DNA from 2 places in the Rhodoferax aquaticus genome. Region 1 is predicted to be linked to the other one. Evidence: riboswitches for the same ligand, from Rfam matches in the RefSeq annotation. Region 1 holds a riboswitch; the other holds the start of a gene.
What was found. Region 1 has a riboswitch for S-adenosylhomocysteine ahead of metH (methionine synthase). Riboswitches for the same ligand answer to the same signal wherever they lie in the genome.

Region 1 (15,740 bases):
TGCTCTAGTTTATATAGCTAACCAACCCTTGTGTGCATGGCACGCAAAGGCGTAATGGATTGTGTCGTTTATTTCTTGATAGAGACCTAGTAGTTCTCCCGTCTATAGATCAATGGGCTTTTGTAAACCCCGAATGTGGCACGGGCTGTGGGGTTGGCAGGGCCAGCCCCCTTCCAGTCAAACTGCAGCCAGCTGGGCACCGTGGCACTGATGTCGATGGAGCCAGAGCGGCCAGCCCCAGGGGCTTTAAGCCATAAGTTGAAATTGCCCGCAAACCCTGCCACGCCATTGCTGTCGGTGCCCACGACGCCGCCCTCAAGAAAGCTGCGATTACTTACCGGCACAGCCCCGGAGCAGCCTTTGCCGCTGTAATTCACTGCATCCCGCACGCAGGTCGATGCGGTGATATCTGTCCCTACAGGCGTAAATTGCAAGACCGTGGTGGAGCAAGAGTCCGCCGTGTTGAGCAGCCAACCCGAGGTACTGCCCCCCCAGTACTCCGCTCGCAACGACACGGGCAGATCCAAGAGCTCAGAGCCATAAGCATTGCCTAAGCGCACCCGGCCACTGCGCAGTGCGGCCAGCCCTTCAGAACCCGGAGCGGAGCTTACCGAGTCTGCTGCGGTCTCAGTCGCTCGGACCTTGATGCTGGCAGGTACTGTTTGCTTGGTGGCAAAGGTAAACACCGGGCTGGCACTGGCTACCCCCGCCGTGAATGCGCCTGCGGCAAGGCTGTTAGACGCCATGGTGCCAGCTGCTGAATTGGCATCCGACAACGCGACTGCTTTGGCGAAATTGGGGCTGGTGTTGGCACTGCCGTCGTAATTCACCGTGGTGTTGCCGGCCTTGTTTCTCGCCACCACCTGCACTGCAAATGCTTGGCCTGAATAGGTGTAGGCACCGGCGGCACACCCTTGGGTAAGCAAGGTGTCAAAGTGATTGGGGATGAATCGCCCCCCGGCTCCCGTGCTGCCGGTAGTGCCCGTGGCGGTCAACCCACTGCCCAAGTAACTGCCGCTAGTCAAGCTGGCCGTGAGGTCCAGCGACCCCACTTCTGTCCACGACAGATTGCTAGCGCTGGCGCTGCCCCCAACAAAACTGCCCAAGGCCCCGGAAAAAACGCCGTTGGATGACGCGCTGCCGGTCGGCTGGTATTTGGTGAACGACAGCGTGGCTGTTTCTTTGGGCGTTTCATTGCCAAAGTTGGGGGTTGTGACCCCTGCACTGTTGCGCGCGCTGACCGTGGCACTGAAGTCTGCCCCTGCCTTGATGGGACTAGCAGTCACCCCTGAGATGGCAAAACTCGCGGGCGCTGCGACAAAGGTGTCGGTGCCCGCCATGGTCACGCCCGCCGTAGTTTCGCTGGCATTCAGGGTGACGCGGCCCACATCGGCGTACTGCACCGCCAAGCTGGCAGAACCCGCTGAGTCAAAGCTCAGGCTAAGGCTTTGTCCGGTGCTGTCACATGCGGCACTTGCACTGGCCCCACTGTTGAGCGCTGATCCACCGATGCGCACAGGCCTACTGCCCGTGGCAGGCGTTTGGTAGCTGCAGGTGAAGGTGATACTTCGGGTTTGGTTGGCAAACGTGGGCACGCAAGCGGTGCTGCTATCAGACTTCTTGACGGCTTTGAATGCCACGGTTTGCAGCGTCTCGGCCACGTGGTTGGGCACGTTGAACAAGTAACCAGCGTCCACAAAGGACAGGTCGGCGTCACAACTGCTGCCATAGGTGTAATCCTGTACTGTGCAGCTGCTAGCGGTACCCGAGCGCTCCGTGACCCCGCCTGAACTCAGGTTGACGTTCACGCTCTCAGATACGGTGTTGGCCAGCCCCAACACAACGCGAGACTCTCCCGAAAACACATAGGTGGCCGTACCGCTGTTGGCAGCGCCCGTAGTGTTGACCGGGTTGATGGCATTGATGTTGGACCATGTGCCGCGCCCTGTGCTGGTCGCCAAGTTCAGCGTCGTACCGGCCAGGCTAATGGGCGCGTGGGCGCTGTCGTGCGCGGTTATGGTCACACTCGCAGCCGCACCACCACAGTTCACCGTCTCTCCGCCATGCAAGATATGAAAGTGGTCTAGGCTGGTACAGGTCGTGCGGGTCAGGCTGCGGTCGGCGGCGGCTTGGCTGGCGTTGATTTCAGTGGGGTAGATGTACACCTCGTCCACAATGCCATTGGCACTGTTGGGAGTGCCGTTGCTGGGGGTCACGCCGGAGGTGCGGTTATCACCCACATACAGTGTACTTAGCCCCGCGATCACGCCACTGGTGGTGCTGCGAAATGGTGTGCTCCCTGTGGTGGTAGCCAAGGCGCCGTTCACAATGATCTGTTGCACGGTCTGGTTGGTCCCGGCACTGAAGCTCCATGTAATCGCAATGTGCTGCCAGGTGCCTGACGCAAAGCTGTAGTTGGTGCTGGTTTGTGCGGTGCTCACGATCGCATTCGGGGTGGTGTTGTCACTCATCGTGAAACGCAAGGCACCGCTGGCAAGTTTCATCAAGTAGAAGGGGCGCGATGCCGTAGTAGTGGCGTCTAAGAGCATGGCATCGCTGGAGCCTGCATTCCAATTGACGTTGGAGCGGTACCAAAAGCTGACCGACCCTTTGCTGCCCGGGACCAAGGGAGTTGCTATGGCATCGATGACCGTGTTGGAGGTATTACTCGGAACCGAAGCCCCTCGGCACAAAGCGCCGCCGGCCACGTTGGTGACGGCTCCTTGTCGCGAGGCATGCTGCGAATTACCAGAAATATCGCGCACCTCACCCACCGCTCCGGTCCATGAGCTCTCGTCAAACCGGTACTCCGCGCCTTTGCCAGCCAGTTGGTTGGACGGGTACCACAGTATGGCGGTGCCGCGCAAGGGGTCAATGAACGGCTGATTGAAGGAATACGCGGTGTAGTCGGTGTTACTGACCTGCACCCCCACGGAGGCACCTGTCCCATCAGAGGCCCCCACGGTGTATTGGTAGATGAAGTTACCGTCTAGGCTGCTGGGCCCCTCTAGCAACAGAACTTGAAAGTTGTAGCGGTCGGTTTGGCCATACAGCTTGACGTTGCTCCAGGTCACGATGAAGCGGCGGTTAGGCGCAGTGCCCACCAACTCATAGCGCACCGCAGCACCACTCGTGCTCTGGGCGGTACCCGCCACGATGTCACGCCAATACGGCACCATGATGTTTTTGGGTACAGCGCTCAAGCTGCACCCCCAGCCGAAGACCGGTGAAGCTGAGGTAATGGGCAGTGCAGATGCGTTGTACACCCGGTGAAAGCCTGACACATCGGGCGGAAACGCCAAGATGCCATTGGCGTAAATGCGCAAACCGCTGTAGCTTGTGCCTGCAAAACGAAACTTGAACCCGCTGCCAAAACTCACGTCAGCCCAGTCATCGTCGCCATAGGGAAACTGGGTGCAGCCGGGGGAGTTGCTGGTGGTATTCCAGACTGCGGTGCCCGCCGTTGCGGAAGGCGTGACATAGGTAAATGTGGTGGAGGTATAGGCATAGGTAGCCGCGCCTGCCGGGGTGGCTGCCGCCGCCAAGTAAAGCCACACCAGCCAGTGCAGGCGCGACAGCAAGTACGCGGCGTGGGACAGAGACGGCAGAAGGTGCATTGCTATTTCTCCAAGGCAGCGCTCAGGCTGCGCTCTACAAAGCCTGCGCTACCGACCGATCCGCCACTGCTCGCCACTGCGGTGAACTGGAACAGTTTGACGTTGGCAGTGGCCGAAGCTTCGTTAAAGCTCGTCATCGTGCAGGTCACCACCACCGTAAAGCCGCCATCAAAGGTGCCCGTAGCCGGCAAGGCTTGTGGCGAACTGGGGCACGTGGCAGTCGCACTGGCCTGTGGCGCTACGGCTCCAATACCCCACTCCAAGCCAGCCCGCGCAGCCCAATAGGCGCGAGAGCCCTGCAAGTCTTGCGCGGAGGTGAGCTGCTGGGTATTGGAGAACGTGACCATGTACGCCCCCATAGCGGCCAATACCACTACCAAAAAGATAGCAGCAATCGCTGCAAAACCGTGCTGCTGCGCACGGGAGGACCATGTGGCGGGAGTGCAGCAGCTCATGGCGTGTTGTTCACGTGTACTTCGTGGTAGAGGCTCACCACCTCACCACTGCTGTCGGTGAAGCCCATCGTGAGTTGCACCAAGGCATTGCGCTGCAGGTCCGAGCCGTTGTAGGTGATGGCACAGCTCACGTTCTGCGCGATCAGCGTTCCGCCTGTAGACGGGCAACTGCTGCTGTAAGCATGGTGGGTGGCGCGGTACAGGTTGCCGCCCCGGCACACATAGGCTACGATTTTTTCGTCTGCAGGAATGACTTGAAAACGGTGACTGCCAGACGCCAGCGGAAACTGCTTGGGCGTGATCTGAATCTTGGTCTCGCCAGCTAGGCTGCCTGCTGACACCCCCAGCACAGGGCTGGTGTTGTCCGCGTTATAGGCATCCGCACCGCTGATCCCCAAGTTGTAGACCACCACCACGTCACCAGCCACAATGGCCTGCGCACTGACTGCGCTGTTGCTCCCTAACATGTCAAAGCTGGCATCTGCGGTGGAGAAGTCCAAGGCGTCACCGGCTCCTGTGCCATCGGGCTGCGTTCGGTAGCGCCCCCCAGTACGGGTAGGGATGAACTCTAGGCACTGGTTGTTGGTTTGGCGCACACTGTTGGGCAAGGCCACTTGCACATCGCGCGCGATGCGCCGCACCACCGTATCGGCCACATCGGTCAGGGCAGCGCGCCTGGCACCGGCAAAGTAGGCATCTATGGGGCCGCGCATGAACACGGCCACCATGCTGCCCAGCACACCCAGTATCACGATCACCATGACCAACTCGACCAAGGTGAATCCGGCTTGCTTAGTAGTTCGCACGGTAGCCCACCATCGTGATACGGCTCGCACTGCCCCTAGCGACCGTGACGGTCACTTTTTTCAGACTGACTCCAGTTTCCAGTGTCGCCGGAGCTACTGCAATGGCCAGGGTGTAGCCTGCCAAGGCAGCAGGAAGATCGGTAAAGTCCGCCTGCGTTTTGCCGTTGTAGTCGTCTACGTTGTCAAAGCTGGCCCGATTGGTACCCACCGGGGCGCTGGGGTCACGGGCAAAACTTTTTTGCAATATTTCTTCCATGACGGCATCGGCCAACACCATGGCCTGCTTGCGCTCCATGGGATCTGCACTGGCTTTGACGTTGGTCTGAATGACCAACAAAATGCCCGCCATGCCCAAGCTCACCACCACCACAAAAATGATCAGCTCCACCAACGTGAAGCCATGCTGCTGAGGCCTATTCATGGACATAGCCGGTACTGGCCTCGACAATGATGTGGGTGCTGTCGGCAATGGAAATGGTGATGGCACCCGCTTGGTCCGTGCTGCCCAAAGGGGTGAACTGAAACCCCGTGAGCGCAGCCCCAGCGGACTGCCCCGCCAAACCACTGCCGCCGCGCAATGTGCTGGGCGGCGGCAGTACCGCGGCCGCACTGCATGTGCCGACCGCAGGGTTTGACGCAAAAATGCGCAAGCTAAGACCTGTGTCGTCAAGCTGCACACACACGTTGCGGCGCTGTGCAATCGCCGTTTTCTGCGCATAGCGCAACAGGGCGAGCGTTTCGTCGTGAAACCCTCGCGCGCTGAAACTATTGGTGTTGCTCAGTCGAGGGGCAGCAAACACCGCCAGAACCCCCAGCAGCACCATGACCATGACCAGCTCGACCAAGGTAAAGCCCCACTGCAAGGCCCTACGCCTGCCGCAGCGTTGGATAGGATGCATTGCGTGAGTTGGCTGAGGCATGCTAGGGTCGATAAACGCTATGAGTTTAGTAGCTGCTTACGCATATTGCATCAGGAATAAGAGGCTCTTTTGACTCCAAATACAAGGACCTGCACAGGCCGTGACCCGGGCGAACCCAGCCACACATTCAGCGCCATTCAACGGCCCCCGCACACCTAGCGTGTACGGATGGTGCATGCACTGCGCAACCCCAAGCAAAAAGCCAAAGCCAGTGAGGTTGCGCTCACTGGCTTTGGCCTGAAGACATGTCGGTGTTAGTTCGCAGCGCCAATGATCGTGAAGGTGGCTGTCCCACCCGAAGCACAGGTAGAACCAGTTCCATAGTTCAAGGTGCAGACTTGAGAAACACCATTCTTCTCGGCACCTGTTCCCGTCACTGCAGTGTCGGCAGTCAAATAGTTAGAAGAGGTGCTGCAAGTGGTAGCCAACGTCACGCTCGGATTCAACAAGGCACCCACGTCCGAACACTTGGCGACTTGGACACATTTGTTTGCCACAGCGACATTGTTACTGGCAGCACAGCTTGCATAGTTGATCGAGGCCGCTGATGAAAGTGCGCCAGCGGTTCCACTGAGTGCTGCCTGCTTAGCATCGGACGACAAGTCCACAAACTTCGGAATCGCCACCGCTGCCAAGATGCCCAAGATCACAATGACCATGACCAGCTCAATCAATGTAAAGCCACGCTGTGTTGTTTTCATAGTGCCCACCAAGTTGATAAATGTGATGAAACCGACTGCCCTCAAAACCGCTACGTGCCCTTGGCATAGCCGCACACTCGGTGCCTAAGTGATTGCTAAGCTACATCCTAATTCAAGTCTACGTTTTCACCTAAGCTGACCCAACGCATTGTGCGTTTGACCGGTGTTTAACCCCTTGATTTGGGCTTAACGCCACTAGTCCACCCCCCCCACACATAGGCATGGATCGCGCCGTACGCTCCATGTAGTCCATTGCCAATGCCGTTCGCAGGGCGCCTACCGTGGTTTGAATAGCAGCCAACTCTCTCAAACGCCCGGTCCACAGCGGGGCTAACAGTCGATTGGGGCGCATGGCTGTGGCCTTAGCCACCCCGCCCCATGGCAGCCCCGCCCATGTTCCATAAAGGCAAAAAGACACCCAGCGCCAAGAGCAAAACCAGCACACCGATAATGCCCAGCAGCACAGGCTCAATGGATGCGGACAGCCCTTTGATGCTGTAGTCGGTGTCTCGTTCGTACATATCTGCAATCTCAAACAGCAAGCTATCGAGCTCGCCGGTTTCCTCACCCACTGCAATCATTTGAAGCACGACGGGTGTGAAAACGCCCGTCGCCGCAGCGCAGCGCGAAATGCTCTCGCCGCGCTCAATGCCATCGCGCATTTCCTCTACACGGCTGCCAATGAAGGCGTTGTCCACCGTTTGCGCAACCACGGTTAAGGCTTGCACCAAGGGCACCCCGCTTTGGCTAGACAGCGCAAAGCTGCGGGCGAACCGCGCCAAGGTAGCCTTGCGCACGATCTCACCCACGATGGGCAGTTTGAGCTTGCGGGCGTCCCACCGGTAGCGCCCCTTGGGGGTACGCAAATAGGCCCGAACCGCAAACACGGCCCCCACCATGCCGACGATCAGCGCGGGCCACCAAGCAATCATCCAACCCGAAAAAGCCAACAAACCCCGCGTAATCACAGGAAGCTCGGTATGGAAACCGGCAAACACTTTGGCAAACACAGGGATGACAAAGAGGTTGAGGATGACCACCGCGACGCCCATCGCGATCAGCACAAAGGTGGGGTAACGCAGGGCTTGGCGAATGCGCTCACGCACATCGCGCTCAAACTCCATGTGCTCGGTCACCCGCAAAAATACCTCCGTCAGGCGCCCCGTCATCTCGCCCACTTTGATCATGGAAATGTAAAAACTGCCAAACAGATCTTTGTGTCTGGCCATGGCCGCAGAGAGTTCACGCCCTTGGTCCAAGCTGGCCCGTATGTCCTGGAGCAGCTCCACCATGGCAGGCTTGCTGGCCGACGCTTGCAAACCGGCAAACGCGCGCAGTATGGGCACACCCGCTTTGTTCAGCGTGTACATCTGGCGGGAGAACAGCAGCAAATCCTCCAGTACCACGGGGCGGCGGTTCAGCCGGGTCCACCACCCCTCCGTGCTGGCGTCTTGCTCAGCGGCTGCCACAGCAATCTGCACAGGGGCAATGCCAATCGATAGGAGCTGATCGGCCACCCCCCCTTCGGTCAGGGCCTCGAGCTTGCCGCTCACGGATTCACCGCGTTTGTTGCGCCCCTTCCATGCGTAGATGGCCATCAGGGGGTGCCTGCTACATCCAAGTCGTCAACGTCATACCCAACCCGCATGGCTTCCGCAAGGGTGGTACGCCCGGCCTTCACCAACTCCAAGGCATGGTGGGCCATGCTTTGGCCGCGCATGCGTTCGCGCGCGCTGCGCATAAAGTCACCGGGATCCGCCAAGGTGGCCTTGTGGGCCAGTTCCACATCCATTTCCATGAGCTCATACACCCCTTGGCGACCCGAGTAGCCAGACCCGTTGCATGCCGAACATCCCAGGCCTTTTTGGGGCAGCCATGTGGGTGTACCGACCTGCAAGGAGTCCAGCCATGATTGCTCTTGGGCGCTTGGGGTGTGCGCAGCCGCGCACTCGGTGCAGTTCAAGCGGAGCAAACGCTGTGCAATAACGGCCTGCAAAGAAGTGGCCACCATGTAAGACGGCACACCCATGTCCATCAACCTAAACGGCGTGCTCATGGCGTCACGGGTGTGCAAAGTAGATAGCAAGAGATGCCCAGTAATCGCCGCGCGCAGACCAATTTCGGCTGTTGCAGAGTCGCGCATTTCGCCCACCAAGATCACGTCGGGGTCTTGGCGCAAGCAGGAGCGCAGCACCTTGGCAAACGTGAGTTCAATCTTGTCATTCACCTGCACTTGGGTGATACCGGGCAAGCGGTACTCCACGGGGTCTTCGACGGTGATGACTTTGAGTTCATCCGCATTGATTTCCGCCAGTGCCGCATACAGCGTGGTGGTTTTTCCTGAGCCCGTAGGCCCGGTGACCAGCACCATGCCCGACTGCCGAGCCAACACTTCACGAAACCGCGCCAGCATGGCCGCAGGCATGCCAATGGCATCGAGGCGGCGCATGCCGATGCCTTGGTTGAGTAAGCGCATCACCACCGATTCGCCATAGGTGGCTGGCAGGGTCGACAGACGCACATCAATGGTTTGCTCTTTGAGCCGCACGCTGAAGCGGCCGTCTTGCGGCAAGCGCTTTTCAGAGATATCCAAACCACCCATAAGCTTGAGGCGCTGGGTCAGCGCACCCGCAATGCGCTTGTCAGCTTGGGTTTGGGTTTGCAACACACCGTCGACCCGCACCCGAATTTGCAAGCCCGCCTCTTGGGGCTCAATGTGCACGTCAGACGCACCGACTTGCATGGCGTCTTCAAACAGCGACTGCAACAAACGCACCACCGGTGCACCCTCCAGCCCCACGCTGGCGGTGAGTTCACCAAAGTCCACCGCATCTCCGATGTCTTTTTCCAGCGCCCGCGCCAAGCCGCTGATTTCTTCGGTGCGGCGGTACAGCTTGTCAAACGCTAAGGTCAGCTGGCTTTCTGGTGCGGCGGCTATGGCGATGTTGCGCTTGAGGATGCGCGTGAGCTCGTCAAAGGCAAACAGGTCGAGCGGGTCAGACATGGCCACCAGCAACTGGTCGCCCTTGTCTTCAAGCACCACCGCCTTGAACCTGCGGGCATTGGCTTCAGCCAGCAATTTGACGACTTCCGCGCGAAACGGAAAGGTCTTCAGATTCACGAACGGAATGCGCAGCTGCCGCGCCAAGCCGTTGGCCAACAACTCTTCGGTGATGATGCCGGTCTCTATCAGCAAGCGCCCCACTTTCTTGCCGGTGGTCCGCTGTAACTCCAAGGTTTGCTTGAGCTGCTCTTGCGAGATCAGGCGTTGCTGCACCAGTACATCGCCTAAGCGCAGTTTCTCCGGGCGACTGGTGGCAGTTGTCATGCGCAAGTCCTGTTTGAGCTGTGGCAAAAATAATAGCACGTTGCCATGGCTTGTGTCATGACAATTACCAAGCCAAAGCGCCCGCTAATCGGGCGCAGCAAGCTACAGTATTGATAGCTAATTGCGCACAGTACATGTGCCGTCTAGACCGATTCAGCCGCGTGCAACGCCAACTCGCACCGATCAACGGTGCGCCCGTCTGTGTTACAGGTTCGGTGCCAGCAAACGCTGCAACTCGGCGGCAGTGCGGCCACGGCGGCGCACATGGTCTTGGAGTTGGTCATCCGAAATCTTGCCCACGTTGAAGTAGGTGGCGTCGGGGTGCCCCAGGTAGAAGCCGCTCACGCTGGCGGCTGGCGTCATGGCCAGGCTCTCGGTCACGGCCATGCCAATGTCTTCGCACTGCAGCAGCGCAAACATGTCTTGCTTGACGCTGTGGTCAGGGCACGCAGGGTAGCCGGGGGCTGGACGAATGCCTTGGTATTTTTCGGCAATGAGCTCTTCAGCGCTTAAGGCTTCGCTAGGTGCGTAGCCCCATAGGTCGGTCCGCACGCGGTGGTGCAAGCACTCGGCAAAAGCCTCGGCCAAGCGGTCTGCAATGGCTTTGAGCATGATGGCGGAGTAGTCGTCGTGCGCATCCAAGAAGATCTTTTCGCGCTTTTCGGTGCCAATGCCCGCGGTCACCGCGAACATGCCTGCGTAGTCTGACTTAACTCCTTGGGGCGCCACAAAGTCGGCCAGGCAGCGGCTGGGGCGCATCACGCCGTCAATCTCTTGCTTCTCGGTTTGCTGGCGCAGGCCGTACCAGGTGAGTGCAACGGTGCTGCGGCTCTCGTCGGTGTAGAACTCGATGTCGTCATCGTTCACGCTGTTGGCCGGGTACAGCGCCACCACGGCGTTGGCGGTCAGCCATCGGCCTTCTATCAGGCGCTTAAGCATGGCTTTGCCATCTTCAAACACGCGGCTGGCCTCGGTGCCCACTACCTCGTCTTTCAAAATCGCTGGGAAGGGCCCGGCCAAGTCCCAGGTCTGGAAGAACGGGCCCCAGTCAATGAACTGCGCCAACTCGGTCAGGTCAAAGTTCTTGAACACGCGCCGCCCAATGAACTTGGGGACCGTGGGCGCAAAGCTGGCCCAGTCCACCGGCGTTTTGTTGGCACGGGCCTTGGCCAGCGGCCACATGGGCGTTTGCTTTTTGTTGGCGTGCTGGTGGCGCACCTTGTCGTAGTCGGCGTTGAGCTCGTCCACATAGGTTTGCACGCCGTCGCCCAACAGGCTTTGCGCCACGCTCACGCTGCGCGAGGCATCGGGCACATAGACCACTGGCCCTTCGTAATGGGGCGAAATTTTGACGGCGGTGTGCACCCGGCTGGTGGTCGCGCCTCCAATCAACAGCGGAATCTTCTTGATGCGGAAGTAGTCGTCCTTTTGCATCTCGCCCGCCACGTACTGCATTTCTTCTAAGCTGGGTGTGATCAGGCCTGAGAGGCCAATGATGTCCGCGCCCTCTGCCTTGGCTTTCGCCAAGATTTCATGGCAAGGCACCATGACGCCCATGTTGACCACGTCAAAGTTGTTGCACTGCAAAACCACGGTCACGATGTTTTTGCCGATGTCGTGCACATCGCCCTTGACCGTGGCAATGACGATCTTGCCCTTGGTCTTCACATCGCGGCCTGCGGCTTCGTCCAGGCGTTTTTCTTCTTCAATATAGGGAATCAGGTGGGCAACGGCCTGCTTCATCACCCGGGCACTTTTCACCACCTGGGGCAAAAACATCTTGCCTTGGCCAAACAGGTCACCCACGATGTTCATGCCATCCATGAGCGGGCCTTCGATCACATGCAAAGGACGTCCGCCTTTGGCCAGCACTTCTTGGTATGCCTCTTCGGTGTCCGCCACGATGAAGTCGGTAATGCCGTGCACCATGGCGTGGCTTAGGCGTTGGCCCACCGTAGCCGGGGCTTCAGGCGTGCCGCGCCACTCCAGTTTCTTGCTCTCGTCTTTAGCGCCGCTCTTGGCGGTTTCGGCAATGTCCACCAAGCGCTCGCCGGCGTCAGCTCGGCGGTTGAGCACCACGTCTTCCACACGTTCACGCAGAACAGGTTCCAGGTCGTCGTACACGCCCACCATACCGGCGTTGACGATGCCCATGTCCATGCCCGCAGCAATGGCGTGGTACAGGAACACGGTGTGGATGGCCTCGCGCACCGGGTCGTTACCGCGGAAGCTAAACGACACGTTAGACACACCGCCACTCACCTTGGCGCCGGGCAGGTTTTGCTTGATCCAGCGGGTGGCTTCAATAAAGTCCACCGCGTAGTTGTTGTGCTCTTCAATGCCTGTAGCAATGGCAAAGATATTGGGGTCGAAGATGATGTCTTCTGGGGGGAAGTCCACCTCGTCCACCAAGATGCGGTACGCGCGCTCGCAAATCTCGATCTTGCGGGCGTAGGTGTCAGCTTGGCCCTGCTCGTCAAACGCCATCACCACGGTGGCGGCCCCATAGCGGCGTAGCAACTTGGCTTGGCGTTTGAACTCTTCTACGCCTTCTTTCATGCTGATGGAGTTAACCACCGCCTTACCCTGCACACAGCGCAAGCCTGCTTCAATGACGCTCCACTTGGAGCTGTCAATCATGAGCGGCACGCGAGAGATATCAGGCTCGCTGGCAATGAGGTTCAAAAACCGCACCATGGCCGCCTGGCTGTCCAGCATGGCCTCGTCCATATTGATGTCGATGATTTGCGCACCGTTCTCGACCTGCTGGCGCGCCACGGCCAAGGCTTCTTCAAACTGGCCGTTCAGAATCATGCGGGCAAACGCCTTGGAACCCGTGACGTTGGTGCGCTCGCCCACATTCACAAACAAAGAGCTGGCGTCAATGCGCACGGGCTCCAGGCCGGAAAGCAGCATGGGCGCAACGGACGTAGCTAAAGAGGGGGAACTTGTAGAAGACATGCATCTCACCTGTAAAAAACATCTTGCCAGGTGAGCGTCGTTGCGGTGGGTCAAGCACTGTCCAAGCCTGACGGGAACAAAGTTTCCCGCTGCAACGCTCCTTGGATGGCGCGATTTTAAGGGCTAACGCGCCGCAAGGGGCGCGAACTTGGGGGCTAAACGCGCACCCAAGCTCCCGAAGTACTGGAAGCCACCATGGCGTCCAATATGCGCATGTTCAAAATGGCGTCTTCCACCCCGTAAGGCAAGGCCACCAGACCGCGCACCACTTGCGCAAACGCATCCCCCTGCAGCGCATACTGGTCGGCCGCGGGCAGGTTTTCCACCTGCTGGGCACCATCGCGCAGGCTTTTTCCGTCGTGCACCCACAGACGGGTTTCTTCCGCCTGCGGGGCGTTGAACGGAATCTCAATCTCCAGTCTTTGCTGGGTGCCTATGACTTGCACCCGTTGGTAGGGGCATGTTTGGGTAGACACCGTGAACGTCAAATGCCTGCCCTGGCCAAAGTCCATCAAGGCACTGGTGGTCCGGTCTGTACCAAACTGCGGGTCATGGTCTTGCAGTGTGATGACGCGCAACGGTTCCGCTTCAAACAAAAACCGCCCCGCCACCAAGGCATAGCACCCGATGTCATACAAAGCCCCACCGCCCGCATCGGGACGGTTGCGGATATTGGCCGCATCGCGGTTGAAGTAGGAGAAAAACAACTGAATGGCGCGCACCTCACCCAATGCGCCGCTGCGCACCAGCTCACGTGCACGCAGCCACTGGGGATGGAAACGCACCATAAAGGCTTCCATGATGTGCACCTTGTCCGCCACTTCACGCAGTTGCGCGGCCTCGTTCGCAGTCAATGCAAACGGCTTTTCGCACAGCACATGCTTGCCAGCCCGGGCAGCAGCCAAGGTCCACGGCACATGCAAATCGTTGGGCAAGGGGTTGTAGACCACCTCAATGGCGGGGTCTTCTAACAAGGCCTCGTAGGACCCATACGCATGGGCGATTCCGAGTTTGTCAGCCGCCGCTTGTGCAGACGCGGCGTTGCGCGAGGCAATGGCGCGCACCTCGCACCATTGGCTACCTTGCAAGCCCGGGATGACCTTTTGAACCCCGATCTTGGCCGTGCTGAGCACGCCCCACTGAACTTTTTGCATGAAAAATTGCCTTGGTAGTGGGGTTGCAGTTACACCGTGGATAGGTTCTGATGGCTTAGTAGTACAGGAACAGTCCGAGCTCGGAATGGTCCCCATTTTTACTGGCACCGCCCGCGACAGGCTTGAGGGTTTCACTCACGTAGCGCAAGCTGATACCAAATTGGCCAGGATCATTGCCTTTTTTAGGGGGCGTAGAGTCCAAGACGTACTGCAACTCAAGCACTGCGCCTGGCTCACTCTCATAGCGACCAACAACCGGAAGGCCCGTAGCCAGACCTGTGCCAGTCACCTCAGCCAATGTGAGTACACGCACACCGGCCCCCAGACGCCAGCTAGGCGCCATGTCGTAAAAGCCCATCAATTCCGCTGAGTTAGTAGTCAGAGCGAGTTCGGCGTCCGACGCATTGGTGGCTGTGCGTTGACGACCTAAAGTTCCTTGCACTGTGAACTTTGGTGCTACACGGTAATCCATGCCAACCTTGTACAGCAAACCAAGACCGGTCTTCACATTCCAAGTTGAGCCATCTGTGTAGCCGCCCTTGAGGATGGACTCACCGCCAAAGCCCGTGCCAGCCATACCATAGAAGCGCCAATTGGTAGTATCCGCATGCGCCAGTGCACCGCCCAGCCCCAATGCAAGGGCTAACAATTTAGTTTTCATCTATCCCCCTGAAAAAAGGGATGCATTGTTACATGGGAAAATCAGCGGAATTAGCCTCAGGCCGCGTCTTTGTAGAAATAGTTTCGATTCAGCGAACGCGTGGCAACGGGGGCAACGGCTTGGGCGATGGCGCCGATGTGGTCGGGCGTGGTGCCGCAGCAACCGCCCAGGATATTGACCAGGCCTTCGGCAGCAAACTCACGCACCAAACGGCTGGTGACATCGGGGGTTTCATCGAAGCCGGTGTCGCTCATGGGGTTAGGCAAACCGGCGTTGGGATAACAACTAATGAACGTGTCCGGTGCCACTTTGTGCAGCTCCTGAATGTAGGGGCGCATGAGCGCAGCGCCCAAAGCGCAGTTCAGCCCGATCGCCAGTGGTTGCGCGTGGCGCACGCTGTGCCAAAACGCGGTCACGGTTTGGCCACTCAAGATACGGCCGGAGGCATCGGTTACCGTACCGCTGATCAAAATAGGCAGGCGTTCACCACTGGCTTCAAAGTATTCGTCCACCGCAAACAAGGCCGCCTTGGCGTTCAAGGTGTCAAAAATGGTTTCCACCAAGATCACATCGGCGCCACCTTCGACCAAGCCTTTGGTTTGCTCGTAGTAGGCCGCGCGCAGCTCTTCAAACGTGACGTTGCGTGCGCCGGGGTCGTTCACGTCGGGGCTGATGCTGGCGGTTTTGGGCGTGGGGCCTAAGGCACCGGCCACAAAACGGGGCTTGTCGGGCGTGGAGTATTTGTCGCACGCTGCGCGCGCCAACTTGGCCGACACCACGTTCATTTCATAGGCCAACTCGCCCATGTCGTAGTCCGCTTGCGCCACGGTGGTGGCACCAAAGGTGTTGGTTTCAATCAGGTCAGCACCGGCCGCCAAGTAACGCTCGTGGATGTCACTGATCACGTCTGGCCGGGTCAGGCTCAGCAATTCGTTATTGCCCTTGATGTCCCGGTGAAAGTCTTTGAACCGGTCACCTTGGCCACCGGGCCCGGTGTAGCCTTCGCCACGGTACTGGGCTTCACCCAATTTGAAACGCTGGATCATGGTGCCCATGGCACCGTCCAAGATGGCAATGCGTTGTGCCAAGATGCCGGGCAATTGCTGGGCGCGGGTGTATGTGATGTTTTTCATGCGG
Region 2 (15,740 bases), 630 kb from region 1:
CGGCTTGGCACGCGTCGCGGAATACACCCAAGGGGGTGACAAGCTGCACATGGCGTATTGTTTCGACTTGTTGGGCTCTGCCCACAGCGCGCCGTACATCCATTCAGTGTTAGAACGGTTTGAGCAACTGGCCGGCGGAGGATGGCCATGCTGGGCATTGTCTAACCACGATGTCACCCGATTTGCAACACGCTGGGGCGGAGACACACCCAACCCTCAACTGCTGCGACTGGCTGCGGCGATGCAAATGAGTCTGCGTGGCTCGCCCTGCATCTACCAAGGGGACGAACTGGGATTGCCCGAGGCTGTGATCGCATTTGAAGATCTGCAAGACCCCTACGGCATCACGATGTGGCCCGAATTCAAAGGTCGTGACGGATGCCGCACGCCCATGCCATGGCAGGCTTCTGCCGATGACCTTGGTTTCTCTGCGGTGGATGTGGTGACCAGCAAGCCTTGGTTACCAGTGGCCCACGCGCATCAATCGTTGGCCGCTGACGTGCAAGCGCAGCAACCCGACTCCTTGTTGAACTTCTACCGGCAACTCTTGGCTTGGCGCAAGCAACAGTCACCGCTGATCAATGGCCGCCTCCAACTCTTGCCCTCACACCCGCAGGTGCTGGCATTTGTTCGCAGCGAGGGTGCGCAGCAGATCCTGTGCGTGTTCAACTTTAGCGATGCGGAAGCTACGTTTGCCTTGCCCGCAGCATGGGGTGAAGCCGCACTTCTACCCAGCAGTGGCTTGGATGGTGCGGGATTGCAAGGGCGCACTTTGGTTTGCAAGCCATGGGGTGGTGCCTTTGTCGCAGCGGTTTAATTGGGCCACTCTGGTTTTGCAAAACGCCAGCGCTTAGGCTAGTCGATGGTCCTACTACACTTGCCTACGAATGAGAGGACCCGTGTGTGAATATTCGAGAGTTGGCCAAAGCGCTTGGTTTATCGACCTCTACGGTCAGTCGTGCCTTGAACGGCTACCAAGACGTCAACGCCCAAACCCGCCAGCGTGTGCAAGACATGGCCAATGCGCTTGGGTACCGTCCTGATGCCGGAGCCCGGCGTTTGGTGCGAGGGCGGGCGGATGCCATTGGTATCGTCTATTCCGCAGCGGTAGACAACCTTGGCAATCCCCAGTTCTTGGAAATGGCCAGTGGCTTGTCTGACCGCTTGGAGCAAGACCATTTGGATCTATTGCTGGCCGTCGCTCAGCATGAAGGCGAGTGGAGCATGGTCGAGCGTTTGTTTAGAGGCGGACGAGTAGACGCCGTGATTGTCCCCAACACGTTTGTACAAGATGAGCGCGTCGAGCAACTGCTAGAAAAGGGCTACCCTTTTGTCGCCTATGGCCGAACGTCTACACATGCGGATTATTCATGGTTTGACTTTGATAACGAGCGCGGCAGTCACCTCGCAGTCAACCATCTGTTGGGCTTGGGACATCGACGCTTTGCATATGTACACGCCCCTTTGGAGCTGAATTTTGCTAGCCAGCGGCATGTGGGTTTTCTGGCGGCCTTACGTGCGGCTGGCTTGGATTGCCCCTTGTCATATCAAGTGTCAGGTGTTAACGATCGCCGAGGCGGCCTGGGCGCTGTCGCACGGCTATTGGCCTTAGAGGCGCCCCCCACCGCTATCGTTGTGGATAACAACTTGGGTGGCGTAGGCGTGATACGCGGTTTGATGGATGCTGGCATCCGCGTGGGGGCAGATGTGTCAGTGGTGGTGCACGGTGACATTCCAAGCGACACCCTGCTCCCAGGTATGCACGTCACCACGGTATCCCAAGCCACGCCCTACCAGTCTGGGCAAACGATGGGGGATATGCTGGTGAGGGTTCTCAAGCACCCGGAAGCTGGACCCTACCAAGTCTTGCGCCAGCCCGCCCTCATCATCGGAACAAGTTCCTCTCTTTGTCGTAATTAGGTGCTAGAACGTACGGGAAAGCCCCACTTCTATTTTGCTTAGATCGGCAAGCGGGCTGGTGCAGAAATTCAGATGCAGATAGAATTGCGACTTTCCGAGGAGCGTTGCAGCCCGCATTGGTTTTTCTAGGCACTGAAAAACACAGCTGGTGAGGCTCGGAAATCGCTAAGCAGCCATTGCTTGGCGCTTCCCCAACGGCGCTCACCCACGGTCTTTGTGGTGTGAGTCTTTGCACCCCTATCCGTGGCACTTAACTTATGCATGGAGCCAACATGAGTGCTGTTCTTACACCTAACGTCGATTACGTCATTGCTGACCTTTCTCTTGCCGCCTGGGGCCGCAAAGAGTTGCGTATCGCTGAAACTGAAATGCCCGGCCTGATGGCCATTCGCGAAGAGTTCGCCAAGGCCCAGCCACTTAAAGGCGCTCGCATTACCGGCTCCTTGCACATGACCATCCAAACGGGCGTGTTGATGGAAACACTGCAAGCCTTGGGTGCCCAAATCCGTTGGGCATCGTGCAATATTTTCTCCACCCAAGACCACGCAGCGGCAGCGCTGGTGGAAGCCGGCACTCCCGTGTTTGCCTACAAAGGTGAAAACCTGACGGACTACTGGGATTACACCCACCGCATTTTCGACTTTGGACCCGCTGGCTCCGAAGGCGAAGGTCCCAACATGATCTTGGATGACGGTGGTGACGCAACCTTGCTCATGCACTTGGGCAAACGCGCTGAGAAAGACCAGTCCGTGTTGAACAACCCTGGCAGCGAAGAAGAGACCTGCTTGTTTGCTGCCATCAAGGCCAAGCTCGCGGTAGACCCCACCTGGTACAGCCGCAAGAGCGCGCACATCATCGGTGTGACCGAAGAAACCACTACGGGCGTGCACCGTTTGAAGGAAATGTCTGCTGCCGGCAGTCTGATGTTCCGTGCTATCAACGTGAACGACTCTGTGACCAAGAGCAAGTTCGACAACTTGTACGGTTGCCGTGAGTCTTTGGTGGACGGTATCAAGCGTGCCACAGACGTGATGATTGCAGGCAAGGTAGCGTGCGTGGCCGGTTACGGTGACGTCGGCAAGGGCTCGGCACAAGCTTTGCGTGCTCTGAGCGCGCAAGTGTGGGTCACCGAAATCGACCCTATCAACGCGCTGCAAGCCGCCATGGAAGGCTACAAGGTCGTGACCATGGAATACGCGGCTGACAAAGCCGACATTTTCGTGACCACCACTGGCAACAAGCGCGTGATCACCCATGACCACATGAAGGCCATGAAAGACCAAGCCATCGTGTGCAACATTGGCCACTTTGACAACGAGATTGACATCGCGTCCATCGAAAAATACGAGTGGGAAGAGATCAAACCCCAGGTGGACCATGTCATTTTCCCGGACGGCAAACGCATCATCCTGTTGGCAAAAGGCCGTTTGGTGAATCTGGGTTGCGGAACCGGTCACCCCAGCTTTGTGATGAGCAACAGCTTTTGCAACCAAACCATTGCCCAAATCGAGTTGTTCACACACAGCGATTTCTATGAGCAAGGTAAGGTCTACGTCTTGCCTAAGCACTTGGATGAAAAAGTGGCGCGCTTGCATTTGAAGAAGGTTGGCGCGATGTTGACGGAGTTGACTGACGAGCAAGCTAGCTACATCGGCGTGCCTAAGCAAGGCCCTTACAAGCCTGACACCTACCGTTACTAATGCGCGCTGATCAACTTCTGGTAGTACGCGGCTTGGCGAGCACTCGCTCCCAAGCCCAGCGTTTGATTGCCGATGGCGTGCAGTGGCGTAGAACTACGATCACTGGGGAGGAATGGAAGACCGTTGTCAAAAACGGTGATGAGATTCCAAATGATGCCCCTATCCAACTTTTGGACGACTCCGAAGCACGTTATGTGTCCCGCGGCGGCCTAAAGTTGGAGGCCGCGCTCAAGCATGTGGGACTGTCTGTCACAGGAATGGCCTGCTTGGACGTGGGGCAATCTACCGGAGGTTTTACCGACTGCCTGCTGCAGCACGGCGCAGCCAGCGTCGTGGGCGTCGATGTAGGTAGTGCGCAACTGCACCCTCAACTACGCGAAGATCCTCGGGTCTTGTGCGTAGAGGGTGTAAATGCGCGTTCATTAAATGCTACTGATTTGATAGCTGCTTACGCTGACAGTACGGGCGCTGATGGTCAGTTTGAGGAAGATGACTTCGAAGATTCGGAGTTTGATGAATCGACTGAGGCTTTGTCCCCAGATGCAGCGGCTACTTCACTTGCTGAATCTGAGTTTGCGCCGGCCTTTGACTTGCTTGTTGCTGATTTGTCGTTTATCTCTCAGACCTTGGTCTTGCCCGCAGCGGTTCCTTTTTTGAAGCCTGGTGGCTATCTCCTCACTTTAGTGAAACCTCAGTTTGAACTGCAGCCTGGCCAAGTAGGCAAGGGCGGCATTGTCAAAGACGCAGCGATGTACCCTCTGGTGGAGCAGCGCTTGCGAGACGCATGTGCGGCAGAAGGCCTGTTGGTGTCTGACTGGTTTGATTCCGCGATTGAGGGAGGCGATGGCAACCGGGAGTTTTTTATATACGCCCGCAAACCTGAATTGATGGGTGTTTGATTCCTAAGGTGTTTATGTCTGCAACGTCTCAATTACCTTTGAGCCTGGAGTTTTTTCCTCCGAAAACGCCCGAAGGGGCCGAGAAACTCAAGCAAGTGCGACAACAGCTCTATGTCCTAGCGCCAGAGTTTTGCTCGGTTACCTTTGGTGCCGGAGGATCGACTCAAGAGGGCACATTCGCTGCCGTTCGGGATATATTGGCCGAGGGGGTCAGTGCGGCTTCGCATTTTTCGTGCATTGGTGCCACCCGTGAAACGGTCCGTGCGCAGTTGACCATACTCAAGGCAATGGGGGTCAAACGCCTTGTCGCATTGCGAGGCGATTTACCCAGTGGCTACGGTGCAGGCGGCGAGTTTCACTACGCCAGTGACTTGGTCGCCTTTATTCGGACCGAAACGGGGGATGACTTCCACATTGAAGTGGCAGCCTACCCAGAGGTACATCCCCAAGCCAAATCGCCAGCAAGTGATTTACAGGCCTTTGCAAACAAGGTCAACGCCGGAGCGAACTCTGCAATCACCCAGTACTTTTACAACGCGGATGCTTACTTTCGATTTGTAGAAGAGGTCGATGCCTTGGGACTGAATGTTCCAGTGGTTCCAGGCATCATGCCCATCACCAGTTCTACGCAATTGATGCGATTTAGCGACGCATGCGGCGCGGAGATTCCGCGATGGATTCGGTTGCGACTTCAGAGTTTTGGTGATGATGTGGTGTCCATCAAGGCCTTTGGCTTGGACGTAGTCACAGACTTGTGTGAACAACTCCGCGCAGGTGGCGCGCCATCACTGCATTTTTACACCATGAACCAGAGTGCCTCGGTCTTGGCTTTGTGCCAACGACTGGGTTTGCACAGCAAGGCCTAGCTCGTTCTTCGCCAGACGCTGTGTTGTCGCTTTTGCGAGAACACAGCGGGTCCATTTACGGACCTTACGGCAGTGCAGCCTGTTATCCTGCTGAATCCAAGGTAAAGGTGGCGTGCTGGTCTTGCTTCAGAATGCTCACCATTTGGGGGAGCGCCGCCTTCAATCCTGCTTTGAGCGTGTGTGGTGGGTTGATGATAAACATGCCACTTGCAGGAAGTCCCGGGCGTACTACCTCACCTTCAGCATCTTGCAGTAGCTTGCTCGACTTCACAGTCAGGGTCGCGTGCAGCCATGGCTTGCCTGATTTAGTTGCCAAGGTCTTCAATTTACGAGGCAAATCATGCGCTTCGGGACGAGGGATGATGGGATACCAGACTGCATAGGTTCCCGTTGCAAACCTTTGCATAGAATCGGCCACCATGACGGCGACACGCCCATAGTCATTCTTGACCTCGTAGCTAGGATCGCACAAAAGTAACGCTCGGCGCGACGGCGGCGGAAGGAACTTCTTGACCGCTTCAAAACCATCTTCGCGCAACACCGCAACTTGGCGCCCCACTTCCAATTGCGCAATGTTTGCGCTAAGGGTCTTGGAGTCTGTTGGGTGCAGTTCAAAAAGCTTGAGCTTGTCGCGGTCTCGCAACTCTTGCTGGATGATGAATGGCGAACCAGGATAAATCTTCACTTGGTCCTTGCCATTGAACGAGGCCACCATGTCGACGTAGTCTTGGAGAAGCGGAGCAAGCGGTTCTGATAGTTTGGCATGCACCAACTTCACAAAGCCGTCTGCAGCCTCTGCGCTGGTTTGTGCATAGTCGCCGTCAAGGCGATAGAGTCCAGCGCCAGCGTGTGTGTCAAAAACGGTGAGGGGCGTGTCTTTTTGCGTTAAATGTCGCAACACAGCAAGTAGCACGGTGTGCTTGAGGACGTCGGCGTGATTCCCGGCGTGAAAGGCGTGACGGTAACTGAACATAGAGGTGGATGGTAACCCGTGCGAGCTCATTTGGGGTGGCCTGCTTGCATCTACTAGCGCGTCACGCGCCAAAAAACCTAGTCAAAACGTAGCTTAGTTTGTATAATCGTGGGCTTCGCAGCGCTTTAGTGGTTCCGCGGCGAAGACATTCTTTGCATCGTTTCGGCTATGTAAGGCGTGAAACCCACCTAAGAGATTCCCAATAGAGGAGCGCCGACCGTGGAAAAGAGCCCAGCAAACCTTCTTTTTAAAGAGAAAACTCATGTCAACTTTCAGCGCAAAACCCGCTGAGGTCGTGCACGAGTGGTTTGTGATTGACGCGACCGATAAGGTCCTCGGACGAGTAGCCAGCGAAGTTGCTCTCCGTTTGCGCGGCAAACACAAGGCCATTTACACGCCTCACGTAGATACTGGTGACTTCATTGTCATCATCAACGCAGCTCAGCTGCGCGTTACCGGTGCCAAAACACTGGATAAGGTCTACTACCGCCATTCCGGTTATCCCGGTGGCATCACAGCCACAAGTTTCCGCGACATGCAAGCGAAGCATCCTGGTCGTGCTTTGGAAAAAGCCGTCAAGGGCATGTTGCCAAAGGGTCCTTTGGGTTATGCCATGATCAAGAAGTTGAAGGTGTACGGTGGTGCTGAGCATCCCCATGCAGCCCAACAACCTAAGGTTTTGGATATCCCCGGTATTTCTGCTAACGCAGTGAAAAGAGAGGCGGCCCAATGATCGGTGAATGGAACAATGGAACCGGCCGTCGCAAATCCAGCGTCGCTCGCGTTTTCCTGAAAAAGGGCTCCGGCCAAATCGTCGTTAACGGTAAAGCTATTGAAAAATTCTTTGGCCGTGCCACTTCGATCATGATCTGCAAGCAACCTTTGCAGTTGACCAACCACGCTGAAACGTTTGACATCATGGTCAACGTGGCTGGCGGTGGTGAGTCGGGTCAAGCAGGTGCAGTGCGCCACGGCATTACCCGTGCTTTGATCGACTACGATGCAACTCTGAAATCTGAGTTGAGCAAAGCAGGGTTTGTGACCCGTGATGCTCGTGAAGTGGAGCGTAAGAAAGTCGGCTTCCACGGCGCGCGTCGTCGTAAGCAGTTCAGCAAGCGTTAATCGCTGCTTGGAACAATTCAAAGCCGCCCCGACGTTGTTTGGGGCGGCTTTGTTTTTGGAGAAACACCTATGCGTTTTCGCCTATTGAGGCGCAGATTAACGATTAGTGCGCCGAGAATGTCTGTGCGCAGCGCTATGCCATGGCCGTTTCGCTGGGCGGTTTGGGCTATCGTGATGGGTTTCTGTGCAGCCATTGGGCTGTGGGCCTTTGAGTTCGGGAAAAACATCGCCGGGCTTGAAAAAGGTTCCCGCGCGGAACTCTTAGCCTTGAGGGAACAAGTGCTGGATCTACAAGCTGCATTGAGCGTTGCTGAAAAAGCGCGTGACCAAGCGCAGTCCATCGCCAATACGGCGGGCACTTTGGTAACAGCAGAAAAGTCTTCCCAAGAGCGGCTTGTGGCGCAAGTCAAGCAGCTTGAAGCCGACAATCGGGCGCTACGTGGAGACCTCGGTTTCTTTGAAAAGTTAATTCCTGTAACTGGTGTTGATGGGGTGTCAATACGGGGGTTGCAGGCGGAATTGATTGGCGGTAGCACGGTAAAATGGCAGGTGCTTGTGATTCAAGCCAATAAAAACGCACCAGAATTCGGCGGCCGAATGGATGTATCATTTTCCGGACTTTTGAACGGAAAGCCTTGGAGCGCTTCGTTGGTAGATGGGCCTCAAGCCATAAAAATTAGGCAGTATGGCCGTGCAGAAGGGCAATTCGAATTGCCACCCCAGGTCATCTTAAAGGGGGTCACCGCGAAGTTGATGGATGGTGCCACTGTGCGTGCCACCCAATCCATCAAATTGTAACTATCTAGACTGAGGTACGTGATGTTTAACATGAAGAAGCAACCCCCTATCAAAAGCTTGATAGCGGATGGAAGCCTGATCCAGGGCAATGTATCGTTTTCGGATGGATTGCGTATTGATGGCCAAGTCGTGGGCAATGTACGTGCCAAAGATGATGTGGCCAGCATCTTGGTCATCTCTGAAACAGCCAGTGTGCAAGGTGAGATCATTGCGGACCACATTATCATCAACGGCTCCGTCAAAGGACCAGTCACTGCCCGCATGCTGCTTGAGCTGCAACCTAAGGCGCGGATCGAAGGTGACGTTGACTATTCGGCACTTGAAATGCATCCAGGCGCCTTGATTACGGGTCAACTGCGTCCTATCTTGGAAGGCGAAGAAAAGCCCACACTCAAGTTGGCGGCAAATAACCAGTAAATGTATACCTGAGGGATTTGCTGTACTATTCCCCCAATTCCCTAAATTGACTGGAGCCACCGATGAGTGCCGTTGCTGAATCCCCCGTTGTTGAAATGCCTTCGCCTATTTTGTTCACTGACAGTGCTGCGGCTAAAGTGGCAGACCTGATTGCAGAAGAAGGCAACCCTGATCTGAAATTGCGTGTGTTTGTGCAAGGTGGCGGTTGCTCTGGCTTTCAGTACGGCTTTACCTTCGACGAAATCACCAACGAAGACGACACCACGATGACCAAGAATGGGGTTTCGCTCTTGATCGACGCGATGAGCTACCAATACCTGACTGGAGCTGAAATTGACTACAAGGAAGACTTGCAAGGCGCGCAGTTCGTGATTAAGAACCCCAATGCAACCACGACGTGTGGCTGCGGTTCTTCTTTTTCTGCTTAAGTCAGGCTTGCAGCCCCCTGTCAGCGTCTTTAGGGCGTTTTAGGCGGGGTAAATCGCACCAAGAATACGGGCGCCTCTGGCGCCCGTAACGCTTTCTAAACTAGCAGTTTTTCGTACCATGGCTTGCCGAGCCAGCCAAGCGAACGCTGTAGCCTCCACTTGCAACGGAGGTAAGCCATGCAGGGCAGTCGAGTTAACCGTGTAATTGGGCAGTGCCACTTGGAGTCGCTGCATCAAATAGCCATTGAGTGCACCACCGCCGCACACCAAGACTTGCGAGGGCTGCTCGGGACATGCATCCAGACATCGGGCGCATCCAAGCGCTGTCAGTTCGGTCAATGTCGCTTGTACATCGACGGGCAAACATGGCCCACACTCCGCCAATTTGTGTTGAAGCCATGACCAATTGAACAGATCTCTCCCCGTGCTCTTGGGTGGGCGCAGGGCAAAAAAAGGTTCTGTCAGCATGGATGCGAGGAGCGCATCATTAATGCTTCCAAATGCTGCCCACGCGCCGTTGTCGTCAAAAGCCGCACCAGTGTGCTGCGTACACCACGCATCCATCAGCGCATTACCTGGACCACAATCGTATCCACGCAAACCGTCAGCAGCGAAGGGGCGTTGAATGTGCGTGATGTTAGCGATTCCCCCAATGTTGAGCACCGCAGCAACCTGGCCAGAACCGCCAAAGAAAGACTGGTGAAAGGGGGGCACCAAGGGGGCACCCTGTCCGCCAGCAGCCACATCGCGGCTGCGAAAGTCAGCGACCACATCAATGCCACATAACTCGGCCAAAAGTGACGGGTTGTTGACTTGGAGCGTATAACCCGTGCCGTCAAACTCAGTCGGCCTATGGCGTACTGTTTGCCCATGCGCACCGATGGCGGCTACTTGATCTGATGTACGGCCACTTTGCAAAAGCAAATCGTTGACGACTCGAGCGTACAAACGAACCAGCGCGTTCCCAGCCAAAGCTGCGCGATGGAGCTCGTTGTTCCCTGCGGTGTTGAGCGCCAAGAACTCAGCCTTCAGATCCACAGGAAACGGCAAGCTCGCGTGGGTGACTGCCGAAGGCTGCATACCTGAGAAATCAACCAAAACACCATCCACCCCGTCTAAGGAGGTGCCTGACATTAGTCCTACGTATAGATCGGACAAGCGGTACGTCCTATACCTGATTCAGCCCTGCGCTATTCAGCACTGGCTGTTTGCATATAGAGCGCGGCCTCCAACTGGTGGCGCACAGACGCCGCAGCTTTATCAAAAAGAGGTCTCACGGATGCGCTGATCGGTACAGCCACGTTATTGCCAACGGCCAGTAAAGGATCTTGGTGGACACCATTGACCCGAAATTCAAAATGCAAATGGGGCCCCGTAGCCCAACCGGTGGCACCGACTGCGCCGATGTGCTGGGCTTGCGATACGCTTTGGCCGCGTTGCACATCAATCCTACTTAAATGCGCGTACACGGTCGTAGTGTTGTTGGCGTGCTTGACGAACACTACGTTGCCAAAGCCGTTTTGCACACCTGCAAATTCAACGATACCGTCCGCCACCGTGCGCACTGGGGTACCCGTTGCTGCCGCGTAGTCCACGCCCAAATGGGCTCGCCAAGTTTGCAGAATCGGGTGAAACCGCATTTTGAAACCACTTGACACACGCGAAAACTCCATGGGCGACGCCAAGAATGTTTTGCGCAGGCTGTCACCCGCCAAGGTAAAGTAGCCGCCTTTGGTCAAGTTGTGGGTGGCGGCGCTATCCGTAACGGTACCGACCGCAGCGGGCTCTTGGAACCACATGGCTTGGTGGGTTTTACCGTTGTTGACGAACTCAGCACTGAGTACGCGACCGGCACGCAAAGGCTCACCATCCCCTTCCAGCGACTCGTACACCACGGAAAAGCGATCACCCTTGCGCAAGGCGCGGTGAAAGTCGATGTCCCCGGAAAAAATCTCTGCCAGCTGAATAGCCACTGCATCGGGAATGCTGGCGTCGTCGGTAGCTGCAAACAAAGAGCTTGCAATCGTTCCACTCGCTAGGCGGGAAGAAGCCGCCATGGGCAAGGTTTCCAAGCGAGAAACAAAACCTTCAGGCAGTTTTTCTATGGAAAGGCGTTTGAACATGCCGTCGTCTTCAGGACTCCAGCGAGCGGTCAGGCGCAGCAGTCCATTGGCATCCGTTGTTTCAGCGGTAATGTTGCGGCCCGCGCGACCCAGCACCAATTGCTGCATCAATTTGTCGTTGCGTAAAAACTCCGCGGCTTTGGTGTCAAACACCCCTAGGCGCTTAAGTAAAACGTCCGCCGTATCGGTTGAGCGCGTGAGGTCTGAGCGGTAGAGCCGCATGGCCAAATTCGTGACATCCTCGGTGGCCGCACTCACAGGCGGCAACGTAAGGTTCTCGACCACCGTGCGGACGGGCATATCAGCGGGGTCTGGCACCAGTTGCGACACAGCGTAGCTTCCGCCAGCACCCACCAAAAGGCTGACACCGATGGCTGAAACAATACGCTTGGGATAGCGCTTGGCAAGATACGCCGAATACGCCCACAGCTGTGCGGCTGCTTGGGTAAATCCGTCAATCAAAATAGGAGCTCCGTTGGGTTGAGAGCGGCATCCAACATGCATCGCCCCAAACTGCGCTCAATGCCCGACTAAAATTCAGTTAAGGCATATAGAAGACCGCAGGAGAGATCTCGCAGTATATATGCCAAGTACCCCCAGGCATCAAGAAAAACCCTTATGAATCAAGCCTCAAGCCCCCAGTTAGTTGTAAGTGATCGTGTGCGCGAGGCCCTTGCGGTCACCCTGCGTGGCGTTGAAGAACTGCTCCCGCAAGACGAATGGGTGAAAAAGCTCGCCAAGTCCGAGGCCACAGGCAAGCCGCTGCGCATCAAGCTGGGACTGGATCCGACCGCGCCTGATATTCATATCGGTCACACCGTGGTGCTGAACAAGATGCGTCAGTTGCAGGACTTGGGGCACACCGTCATCTTTTTGATCGGCGACTTCACCAGCATGATCGGTGACCCCTCCGGCCGCAACAGCACCCGCCCGCCCCTTACGGCTGAGCAGATCAAGGTGAACGCCGAGACCTACTACCGCCAGGCCAGCCTGGTGCTGGACCCCGCCAAAACCGAGATCCGCTACAACAGCGAGTGGAGCGACCCGCTGGGCGCGCGCGGCATGATCCAGCTGGCCAGCCGCTACACCGTGGCTCGCATGATGGAGCGCAACGACTTCCACGACCGCTTCCACGCAGGCACCCCGATTGCGGTGCACGAATTCCTCTACCCGCTGATGCAAGGCTATGACTCCGTGGCGCTGGAAAGCGACCTGGAGCTGGGCGGTACCGACCAGAAGTTCAACCTGCTCATGGGCCGCACCCTGCAGGCCGAATACGGCCAGGAGCCCCAGTGCATCTTGACCATGCCGCTGCTCGAAGGGCTGGACGGCGTCGAGAAGATGTCCAAGAGCAAGAACAACTACATCGGCATCTCGGAAGAGCCCAACACCATGTTCGCCAAGGTGCTGTCTATCTCCGATGTGCTGATGTGGAAGTGGTACACCTTGCTCAGCTTCAAGAGCGAGGCAGACATCGCCGCGCTCAAGGCCGAAGTTGAAGGTGGGCGCAACCCCAAAGACGCCAAGGTGGCACTCGCCAAGGAAATCACCGCGCGCTTCCACAGCGCTGCTGCGGCCGATGCGGCAGAGCAGGACTTCATCAACCGCAGCAAAGGTGGCATCCCGGACCAGATCGACGAAATCACCTTGCCCTTGGGCGAAGGTGGTGCAGCGGTGGGTATTGCCGCGCTGCTGAAGTCTGCGAACCTGGCCGCCTCCAGCGGTGAAGGCAACCGACTGATTGACGGTGGCGGCGTGCGGGTGGACAGCAATGTGGTGAGCGACAAGGGCTTAAAGCTGGGCGCTGGCACCTACGTGCTGCAAGTGGGCAAGCGCAAATTTGCCCGCGTGACCCTGGCCTGAAGCCGGATTTAGCGCTTCTCCAGCAAGCGCACCATCTCTGGGTAGCCATAGCTGCGCGCCAGGTCCAGCGGCGTTTTGCCGTGGCGGTCGGTGAGCTGCAAGTTAGCGCCTGCTTCCACCAGAGCCCTCAAGGTGGCTTGGTGACGGGCGCCGCCGTTGCCCAGCACGATGGATTCAATGGTCGCAGTCCAGTGCAGGTTGTTCACATGATCTAGCGGGGCGCCGGCTGCAATCAGCTGGCGCACCACACCGTCATGGCCCAAGTGGGCGGCCGCAATCAGCGCTGTGCCCTCAAAACGGCTGGTCACCAACTTGGCGCTTGCGCCCAGGCTCAGCAGGGTGCGCAAGGTTTCTTCGTCATCGGCCACCGCCGCGATGGTGACGGCGTCATACCGGTCATTTTCCAAGGCACCGGTGTCAGCGCCCGCTTGTATCAAGGTGCGTACCGCCGCGCGCTGTTTGGCAAAGGTGGCCACATGCAGGGGCGTGCGGCCATAGGCATCGCGCGGGTTGATGTCGGCTTTGGCGCTCAGCAGCTGCGTAAGGGCCGCCACATCGCCCCGCGCCGCCGCAGCGTGTAGGCCACGGTAAGCCGCAATCTCAGCGGCCGTGGGCGCCACCTGCGCCTGAGACAGCGGCAGCCATGTCACACCCGCCACTAGCAGGGCGAATGGAAGGGTCCGGGCAAGCCGGGTGCTACCGGGGGTTGACATGGTGCTTTACCTTCCAAATGCTGCAAAAACAGGAGCTTCTAGCGCAATATCCACGGGCGGTAGAGGCCAATTTACTTCAAAGAATCTTTGACTTTGTCCAGCGCGACCATGGCGCACTGCTCGTCCAAGTGGCCGCCGGGTGCGCCGCCTACGCCTACTGCACCGATGACTTCGTTACCCACCTTCACCGGCACACCGCCACCCACCAGCAAGAAACCGGGGATGTAGACCAAATTAGCCGCAGCCGGGTTCTTTTGGGCGCCTTCCATCATGGCCAGGGTGGTGTTTTTGGCGGACGCCGAGGTAAAGGCTTTTTCCTGGCTGGCGGCCAGGGTGTGCGGGCCGGCATTGTCAGCACGTTGTACAGCGCGCACGCTGCCGGCGCGGTCCACCACGGTCGCGGTCACGGCATAGCCGTTGGCGGAGCAGGCGGCCACGGTAGCAGTAGCGATCTGGTTGGCCAGTTCCAGCGACATATTGCGCTCGGTGCGCACGGCTTGAGCGCTGGCTGCGGTGGCAACGGTGGAAAGAATCAAAGCGAGGAGGTGGGAAGTACGCATGAAATGCTCCGGAAATTGAGGGGTACAAGCGGTTCGATCAACCGTGCAGCTACTGTAAAAATCCGGGGCCGATTTGCCCATGCGTACCGCTACTCCCGTGCCTCCGTAGAACTACGGAGCGCCCCGAGCATTACGCGGCGGTGTCTTCGTCCACCAGGGCGGCGTACTGGCGCACCAGTTGGGCCAAAGCGTCAATTTCCAGCTTGGCGAACAGGTTGGCGCGGTGGGTTTCTATGGTGCGGGGCGACACGTTGAGTGCGCGGCCGATTTCCTTGTTGGTCAGCCCGGACACGATCAGGCCCAGCACCTCGCGCTCGCGCTCAGACAGTTGCGCATAGCGCTGGCGCGTGACGCGGTCGGCCTGGTTGCGTTGGCGGGACTGCACATGCTGGCGCACCGAGGTTTGCAGGGCTTCAAGCAGGCGCTCGTCGTCTACCGGCTTTTCCAGGAACTCGGCAGCACCGGACTTGAAGGCGCGCCGGCACATGTCGATGGTGCCGTGCCCGGTGAGCATGATGACGGGCTGGTCCACCTTTTGTTCCTTCAGCATGTCCAGCACCGTGAGCCCGCTGATGCCGGGCATACGCACATCGAGCACGATGGCGCCGATGCTTTCCCGGTCAAAGGTTTTAAGGAACGTCTGCGGATCGGCCCATGGCTGCACGCGCAAACCTACGGTGCTGATCAGCAAGGCCAGGCTGCTGCGCACGGCTTCGTCATCGTCGATCAGGTGGATCAGGGGAGAAAGCGGTGCGGTCATGGGGCGGGCGTTGCGAGAGGCATCTGCAGGGTGAACTCAGCGCCTTGGTTGGGCAGATTGGCAGCGCTCAAATGCGCGCCCATGCCCTGCGCCAAAGATTCGCACAGGCTTAAGCCCAGACCGAGGCCGCCTTCGCGTGTGGAAAAGAAGGGCTCAAACACCTTGCCCAGTGCGTCTGGCGGGATGCCGGGCCCGGTGTCCTGCACTCTCAGCACACCGTGGGTGGCGGTGTGGCTGAGCACCAGTTGCAGGGCACGCTGCTGCAGCGGTACCTGCTCCATGGCTTGGAGCGCGTTGGTCAGCAGGTTATGGATGATTTGCTCCAGCGCCACCGGGTCGGCCTGCACTTCAAAGGGAGTGCCGTCCACGGTCAAGGTGGGTGTGCAACGGCTGCGCTGCAGCTCGGGCTCCAGCAGGTAAAGCGCGTGTTGGCAGGCCGCGTGCAGGTCCACGCTTTGCACCGCTGCGGCGCTGCCCGGACGCTCCACCGTGCGGCGCAGGCGCCCCACCACATCAGATGCCCTGCGCGCTTGCTGCACCGCCATCTGCATGGCGCTGCGGGCGGCGGTCAGGTCAGGCTCGGCATCATCCAGCAGAC

Region 2: it holds a riboswitch for S-adenosylhomocysteine, as region 1 does, so the genes downstream of both, ahcY (adenosylhomocysteinase) here and metH (methionine synthase) in region 1, are expected to answer to the same signal.

What each region holds. Positions count from the first base shown of each region.
Region 1 is NZ_CP036282.1:4,587,421-4,603,160, forward strand. Features, by position in the region: gene EXZ61_RS21140 (LamG domain-containing protein) at 87-3,617, opposite strand; gene EXZ61_RS21145 (hypothetical protein) at 3,620-4,072, opposite strand; gene EXZ61_RS21150 (type II secretion system protein) at 4,069-4,878, opposite strand; gene EXZ61_RS21975 (prepilin-type N-terminal cleavage/methylation domain-containing protein) at 4,865-5,299, opposite strand; gene EXZ61_RS21160 (GspH/FimT family pseudopilin) at 5,292-5,777, opposite strand; gene EXZ61_RS22450 (type II secretion system protein) at 6,053-6,499, opposite strand; gene EXZ61_RS21170 (type II secretion system F family protein) at 6,862-8,097, opposite strand; gene EXZ61_RS21175 (GspE/PulE family protein) at 8,097-9,827, opposite strand; gene metH (methionine synthase) at 10,032-12,788, opposite strand; S-adenosyl-L-homocysteine riboswitch at 12,814-12,897, opposite strand; gene EXZ61_RS21185 (Gfo/Idh/MocA family protein) at 12,944-13,942, opposite strand; gene EXZ61_RS21190 (hypothetical protein) at 13,998-14,603, opposite strand; gene EXZ61_RS21195 (homocysteine S-methyltransferase family protein) at 14,660-15,736, opposite strand.
Region 2 is NZ_CP036282.1:3,953,154-3,968,893, reverse strand. Features, by position in the region: gene EXZ61_RS18390 (alpha-glucosidase family protein) at 1-817, shown strand, start outside; gene EXZ61_RS18385 (LacI family DNA-binding transcriptional regulator) at 904-1,920, shown strand; S-adenosyl-L-homocysteine riboswitch at 2,011-2,130, shown strand; gene ahcY (adenosylhomocysteinase) at 2,193-3,620, shown strand; gene EXZ61_RS18375 (TlyA family RNA methyltransferase) at 3,620-4,519, shown strand; gene metF (methylenetetrahydrofolate reductase [NAD(P)H]) at 4,534-5,385, shown strand; gene EXZ61_RS18365 (23S rRNA (adenine(2030)-N(6))-methyltransferase RlmJ) at 5,468-6,358, opposite strand; gene rplM (50S ribosomal protein L13) at 6,621-7,091, shown strand; gene rpsI (30S ribosomal protein S9) at 7,088-7,480, shown strand; gene EXZ61_RS18350 (DUF6776 family protein) at 7,616-8,278, shown strand; gene EXZ61_RS18345 (bactofilin family protein) at 8,300-8,695, shown strand; gene erpA (iron-sulfur cluster insertion protein ErpA) at 8,758-9,123, shown strand; gene EXZ61_RS18335 (anhydro-N-acetylmuramic acid kinase) at 9,163-10,257, opposite strand; gene EXZ61_RS18330 (M23 family metallopeptidase) at 10,314-11,708, opposite strand; gene tyrS (tyrosine--tRNA ligase) at 11,865-13,109, shown strand; gene EXZ61_RS18320 (ankyrin repeat domain-containing protein) at 13,118-13,822, opposite strand; gene EXZ61_RS18315 (GlcG/HbpS family heme-binding protein) at 13,894-14,382, opposite strand; gene EXZ61_RS18310 (response regulator transcription factor) at 14,513-15,142, opposite strand; gene EXZ61_RS18305 (sensor histidine kinase) at 15,139-15,740, opposite strand, start outside.